DNA from 2 places in the Pediococcus acidilactici genome. Region 2 is predicted to be linked to the other one. Evidence: predicted binding sites of a transcription regulator. Region 2 holds the regulator's gene; the other holds the start of a gene.
What was found. Region 2 encodes Rex, which represses fermentation and respiration genes when NADH is low (regulators of the CRP and FNR family bind a similar motif). Its sites were predicted from a motif close to TTGTGAANTANTTCACAA; they were not measured.
Positions count from the first base shown of each region.

Region 1: a site for Rex is predicted at 1,328-1,345, ahead of ald (alanine dehydrogenase). Genes of this name have one in related genera too.

Region 1 is NZ_CP066046.1:1,066,570-1,069,999, reverse strand. It holds gene araA (L-arabinose isomerase) at 1-947, shown strand, start outside; gene ald (alanine dehydrogenase) at 1,358-2,464, shown strand; gene tdcB (bifunctional threonine ammonia-lyase/L-serine ammonia-lyase TdcB) at 2,514-3,430, shown strand, end outside.
Region 2 is NZ_CP066046.1:192,001-195,430, reverse strand. It holds gene I6H64_RS00955 (hypothetical protein) at 1-617, shown strand, start outside; gene I6H64_RS00950 (zinc ribbon domain-containing protein) at 783-1,430, shown strand; gene I6H64_RS00945 (redox-sensing transcriptional repressor Rex) at 1,726-2,370, opposite strand; gene I6H64_RS00940 (serine hydrolase domain-containing protein) at 2,385-3,362, opposite strand; gene tsaD (tRNA (adenosine(37)-N6)-threonylcarbamoyltransferase complex transferase subunit TsaD) at 3,378-3,430, opposite strand, start outside.

The sequences.
Region 1 (3,430 bases), 870 kb from region 2:
TCGCTAAATGGATGGACGCATCCGTTGGCTACAATGAATCATTTGGTATCAAGGTAGTAACCTTTGCTGACAAGATGCGTAACGTAGCGGTTACTGACGGTGACAAGATTGAAGCGCAAATTAAATTTGGCTGGACCGTCGATTACTGGGGAGTTGCGGACTTAGTTGAAGAAGTTAACGCCGTTGCTGAAGACGACATCAACAATAAGTACGAAGAAATGAAGAAGGAATACAACTTCGTTGAAGGAGAAAATTCTTCAGAAAAATTCGAACACAATACTAAGTACCAAATTCGTGAATACTTTGCATTGAAGAAATTCATGGACGATCGCGGATACACCGCATTCACAACTAACTTTGAAGACTTAGCTGGTTTGGAACAACTTCCAGGATTGGCTGTTCAAATGTTGATGGCTGAAGGCTATGGCTTCGCTGGTGAAGGGGACTGGAAGACCGCTGCTTTGGATCGCTTAATGAAGATCATTGCGCATAACCAACACACTGCCTTCATGGAAGATTACACCCTTGACCTTCGTAAGGGACACGAAGCAATCCTTGGCTCACACATGCTAGAAGTTGACCCAACGTTAGCTAGTGACACGCCACGGGTCGAAGTTCACCCGCTTGACATTGGTGGCAAGGATGACCCTGCACGCTTTGTCTTCACTGGTATGGAAGGCGACGCGGTTGACGTTACAATGGCTGACTACGGTGATGAATTCAAGCTCATGTCTTACGATGTTCAAGGCAACAAGCCTGAAAAAGAAACACCACATCTTCCAGTTGCTAAACAACTCTGGACTCCAAAACAAGGTTGGAAGAAGGGTGCTGAAGGCTGGCTCACACTTGGTGGTGGCCATCATACCGTACTTTCCTTCAACGTGGATGCTGAACAATTACAAGACCTCAGCAACATGTTTGGATTGACATACGTTAATATCAAATAATTGTTTACTAAGATAAATATTTCTAAAAGAACTGATCAATTTGATTGATCGGTTCTTTTATTATGATTCGATAAAGGGTTAAAAAGAAGGGCAGAAAAATAAGTTAGGAAAAGAAGTCAACATTATGTGATTAGGAGCTTAATTAAAGACTTACTTTTTGTGAATGTGAATCCATTGTTTTATTTTTTTCTAATAATATGAGTATCGTAACTAGACAAAAATTTGAATTGAATTAGATTTAATATATTGTTATCTCAACGTTTTTTCGTAATATTTAAAATTTTTAATAATATTTTTATAATTAAATCTAAATAAATTAATTGGATTTTAATTATGCAACCGCTTTACTTCTTTGAGTAAAGTGTGCAATAATATACGTGTAGTTAAATAAATCACAAGGAAGTGTCTTTATGCAAATTGCTGTTATTAAAGAACAAAAAGAAGGGGAAGGTCGTGTAGCGGCCACGCCGGAAAATGTTCAAAAGATGGTTGATGCCGGTAATGAAGTCTTAGTTGAAAAGGATGCCGGAATCGGTGCAGGCTTTTCTAACGAAGAATTTGAAAAAGCTGGTGGGAAGATCGTTTCTCATGAAGATGCATGGAAAGCAGAATTGTGCATTAAGGTTAAAGAACCTGATGCTGAAGAATACCAATACTTTGATAAAGGTAAAATTATTTGGGGATTCCAACACCTTGCATCTTCCAAACCAACTGTTGAAGCAATGATGAAGGCCGGAGTTACTGCAATCGGTGGTGAAACCATCGTTAAGGATGGTAAATTAGAGTTGTTAGCACCAATGAGCCAAATTGCGGGACGTCGTTCAGTAATCATGGGAGCTTATTACCTTGAAGCACAACATCAAGGGGAAGGTATTTTAGTTTCTGGAATTCCAGGAGTTATCCCTGCTGGACATGTAGTGATTTTCGGTGGTGGTAACGCCGCGACAGGCGCTGCAGACACTGCTTTAGGTTTAGGATGCTCAGTAGTAATTATTGAGTTAAACGACGACCGGATTGCTCAATTGGAAGAACAATATAAGGGTAAAGACGTTCGCGTAGTTAAATCAAACGAAGAAAATCTTGCAAAAGAAATTAAAGATGCTGATATTTTTGTATCCACAATTTTAATCCCAGGTTCCAAGCCACCGAAGTTGGTTAAAGAATACATGGTAAAAAGCATGAAGAAGGGCTCTGTAATCGCTGATATTGCAATCGATCAAGGTGGAACAGTAGAAACCATTGATCACCCAACCACTATTGATGACCCTGTCTTCATTAAGGATGGAGTAATCCACTACGCTGTACCAAACCAACCTGGTGCCGTTCCACGGACTGCTACGATGGCGTTAGCAGCTGGTAACCTTGATTATATTTTGGAAATTGCCGATAAGGGAATTGAAGGAGCAATCAAGGAAGATAAAGCTTTAGCATCTGGGGTCAACCTCTACGAAGGTAAGGTAACTAACAAGGGTCTTGCAGATTCATTAGACCTTCCTTACACTGAACTAGATGTATAAATAGGCGTTCGAACTTTTAAATTTGCGTTTAAATTATGAGGTGAAAATCATGAAAAATAACGAACCAAGAAATGAAGTAGTTGCTCAAACCTACGATTTATTAAACTTAGATCAAATTGAAGAAGCGCGTAAAGTAATTGGTAAATACGCACGTCGGACGCCATTAGTTCAGTCAATGTTTTTAAGTAACAATGTTGCTCATGCGGATGTATATCTAAAACTTGAAAATATGCAACTTACTGGTTCATTCAAATTCAGAGGAGCTAATAATAAAATTAACCACTTGTCTGATGAAGAAAAAAAGCATGGAGTAATTACAGCTTCAGCTGGGAACCATGCGCAAGGAGTTGCTTTAACTGGTAAACTTTCTGGAATTGACACCACGGTTGTAATGCCGGACGAAGCTCCTCAAATGAAGCGTGATGCAACTCGCGGATACGGGGCTGAAGTTGATATTCACGGAGCAACTTTCGATGATGCTCACGACTGGATGCATGAAAGAGCTGAAAAAGAAGGAAAGACTATCGTTGATCCATTTAACGATTCCCTCGTTTGTGCTGGTCAAGGAACCATCGGTCTAGAAATTCTTGAAGACTTGGTTGATGTAGAAACCATCATTGTACCAGTTGGTGGTGGTGGGTTGATTTCAGGAATTGCCACAGCAGTTAAGTCAATCAACCCTTCCATTCACGTAGTTGGGGTTCAATCCGAAAACGTTCACGGAATGAAAGCTTCAGTAGATGCTGGTAAGATTGTAAAGCATCACGATGACTTTACACTTGCTGACGGCACTGATGTAGCTGTTCCTGGGGATATCACTTACGGAATTGTTTCTAAGTTAGTTGACGAAATTGTTCTAGTTAGTGAAGAAGAAATTTCTAAGGCAATGAAGGACTTGATGCAACGCACCAAGATTGTTGCAGAAGGTGCTGGCGCATTACCAACTGCTGCACTTGAAGCAGGCAA
Region 2 (3,430 bases):
CTGACTTAATCAACAGCAACATTAAGGTTAAAAACAATGGTCACCTTAGCAACGGAGATGTTATTTCACTTACGCTTCCAAAAGCAGCCTTTAAAGATAGTAGTGGTAAGCACCAATACACTGGTTCAAGAACGTTCAAGTATAAGATTTCCGGACTAATTGATAGTAAATCAATTACTAACGTTGACGACATTACGGATGCCACCGACACTGTCATGTCTGATTACACAGATGACAAACAATTCGCTGATGAAAAATACACATCCAAGTTTGTTAACTTGTACGTAACTCCATATAACGAAAATGAAGAAGAATACTACGATGACGACGTCAACGAAGTTTCAAGCAAAGTAGAAGTCGCAGATGCATCCGAAAATAGTACTTCATCTAGCAACAAATTATCAATTGTTGCAATTTATAGCGTCAACTCTTCGGACGCAGATGACGATGACGAACCTGAAAATGTTGCCGTTGAAGTAAACAACCTATCGTTAAACGATGGTAAATTAAACATCAAAGATAAAAAGATTACTTCTGATGACAACGTTTCTACCCTTAGTGATTCCATTAAGACCTACGAACGTAACTTGGAAGTTTCTGGTTTGAAACTAAAATAAGTTAATGCTAATTAAGAAGACTAGGAAAGTTAGATAAATTTCCTAGTTTTTTATTGATGCAGCAGGGCAGGCTTGTTTCTCCTGCTAATACTTTGTAAAAGAGGTTTACAAAACCTTAATTGTGAATATATAATGGTTATATCTGTTAATTTAGGAGGAATAATAATGGTACAATCTGCAGTTGTTGAAAACGATAGCGATGCGTTTTCCGTTAGTTTATTAGCGTTTTGGGTAAAGGGAAGTATTACACTAGATGACGCCTTCTTACGGGTAAATATGCCAAATACAGTTTTCTTTGGTTTGGTTCCTGCCGGTAAGCAAAAAGATTCATCTCCCCTTTCAGGAATTACTAACGTATACACATCGAAATCATATAAGCTGAGCTCAATCTTTTTAGGATTATTAATTGCAATTATTGGAGTAGCGCTAATGGGCTCATCATTCTTTTCGGCACTAATCGCAATTATCGTTGGGGTGCTTTTAATTGGTAGTGGAATCAGAACCACGTTTAACTATGAACGTTCCGGAATTAGTAAAACAATTGACTTACCTTTCTTCGAAGCACATCATAGTGAAGAATTAGAAGAAAAACTCACCCAAAAATTAGCTACATATCAAGCGGATCGCAACGTGCGAGCACAAACGGACCGCACAATTCAACAAGGAGCTCAAAACACACAACAAATTGTTAACGCCGTAAGCGGAGATGCAAATAATGCTGCATCATCAGCGAGCGCATTTTGTAGTAGTTGTGGCGCACCGCTTGCTCAAGGTGCTAAGTTCTGCAACAAGTGTGGCGCTCAAGCTAACTAATCGAGTTATAAATTTGATTAATTACAAAATAAAAAGAGACCAGAATTTTTCACAAATTCTGGTCTTTTTTTGAGTCAACGAGCACGAAACTCAACCAAATTAAAGTTCACTAGCAAGATGCCAACTTTTTCTAAAAAGCCATCCCTTTCTTAGCAAACCTAAGATTTTTCCACTATCTTAGTATTTTATATACTTATGCACCTATCTTTTAAATTAAAAACCACGTATCCATAATCCATTCTTAAGCTAATAAAAAAACTTACCGCAATATATAAACAGTAAGCCTTCAATACATTTATTCTAATTCTTCAATTTCCCGCCGGTTAATTCCGTAAATTAGCGATTGTAGTTCCACAGAAAGGTCCACGTCTTGCACAATCACTTTTTCTGGCACGGTCAGTGGAACCGTAGTAAAGTTCAAAATTCCTTGAATACCAACTTCTAGCAGCTGGTCAGTAAGTTCTTGAGCTTTTTCTGCAGGAACCGCTAAAATTGCCACGGTAATTTGTTGTTCTTTAATTTGTTCCTTTAGGTTTTTAATGTCATAAACTGGAATTTGGTTTTGCACCGTATTCACCAATTTAGGATCAACGTCAAAAGCCGCGGTAATCCGTGCATTTCCAACCCGGTGGAACTTGAAGTTTAGTAACGCCCGTCCGAGGTTCCCTACCCCTACTAAAGCAACGTTTGCGTTAATATCTTGTCTTAACGCGTCATCAAAAAGTTCCAAAAGCTTTTGAACATCGTAGCCGTACCCACGCCGGCCCATTTGTCCAAAATAAGAAAAATCCCGTCGAATGGTTGCTGCATCAATTTGTAAATATTCAGCCAACATTGCGGAGGAAACTTTTTCTACTTTTTGGTCTGATAAACGCCGCAAATAGCGGTAATACAAAGGTAACCGACGGGTGGTCGGAATTGAAAGTTTAAAATTAGCCATTTTTTCCACATCCTCTATTGAACAACTTTTAATATTTCGTCACGCATTGCCACGTGGACTTTTTCATCCTCGATATAATCGTGTAGCAAAACGAGACCATGTTTATTTTGGTTATTAAAGGCAATTAACCCGGTTGGGCTGCTGCCATAAAAGACATCGCGGTTTTCCTTGAAACGGCACCAGCCGAGCGATTGGCCGTCCACATCCACCTTCTTGATTCCATCAAACAACTGCGGATCAAGAATTTCTTTACCTTGGTAACTTCCCCGATTAATCATCATTTCGGTGAAAACCGTTAGATCATTTAACGTTGAAAATAGACCTGCATGCCCGCTTTCTCCATTTAACAACAATCCTAACTGATCTTCAACCTGACCTTGAATTTGTCCCCGTTTAGGATCGTTTCTCGTTGGCACAAAACGCATCTTAGGGCGGTTAAGGTTAAACCCACTGTTAGTCATTGCCAACGGATACAAAATCTTGTCCTGTACCGCCCGGTCAATGGAACCGTCCACCGTCCGAATGATAATTCCCAGAAGGGCAAAATTTAACGGAGAAACTTGCACGTGGTCGCCAGGCTCAAAATCCGTATCAACCATGTAAAGCGCATTGATAAATTCAATCCCGGTCAACCGGTACATTCCCGGAATTTCCACCGGAATCCCACTAGTGTGCGTTAACAAATGCAACACTAGGACATCCGGGTTGGAAAACCCTGGCAGGTACTTTTTAATCGGATCTTTCAGCCGGATTTCTTGAATCGCTAAAAGCTGAAAAATCCGGGTCGTGGTCGCAATTACTTCAGTCATTGAACCGACGTCGTAAATCATCGAAGGATCAAGGCACACGTTGCCTTCCTTACCGCCCTGCACGCCTTCGTAACGGCTTTCAATTTCGTTTGGTAAAATGAAGCTGTACGAAGCTCCATTAATATAGTGTTGTTGAATTCCCTTTTCAATCACCTGATGAATCTGGTGCATTTGCTCAGTCATCTTTGCCACCTCTTTTTATTTAGTCGCGCCCGGTTCCCAATCAAACTCTAGGCTCGGATCGGCATTAA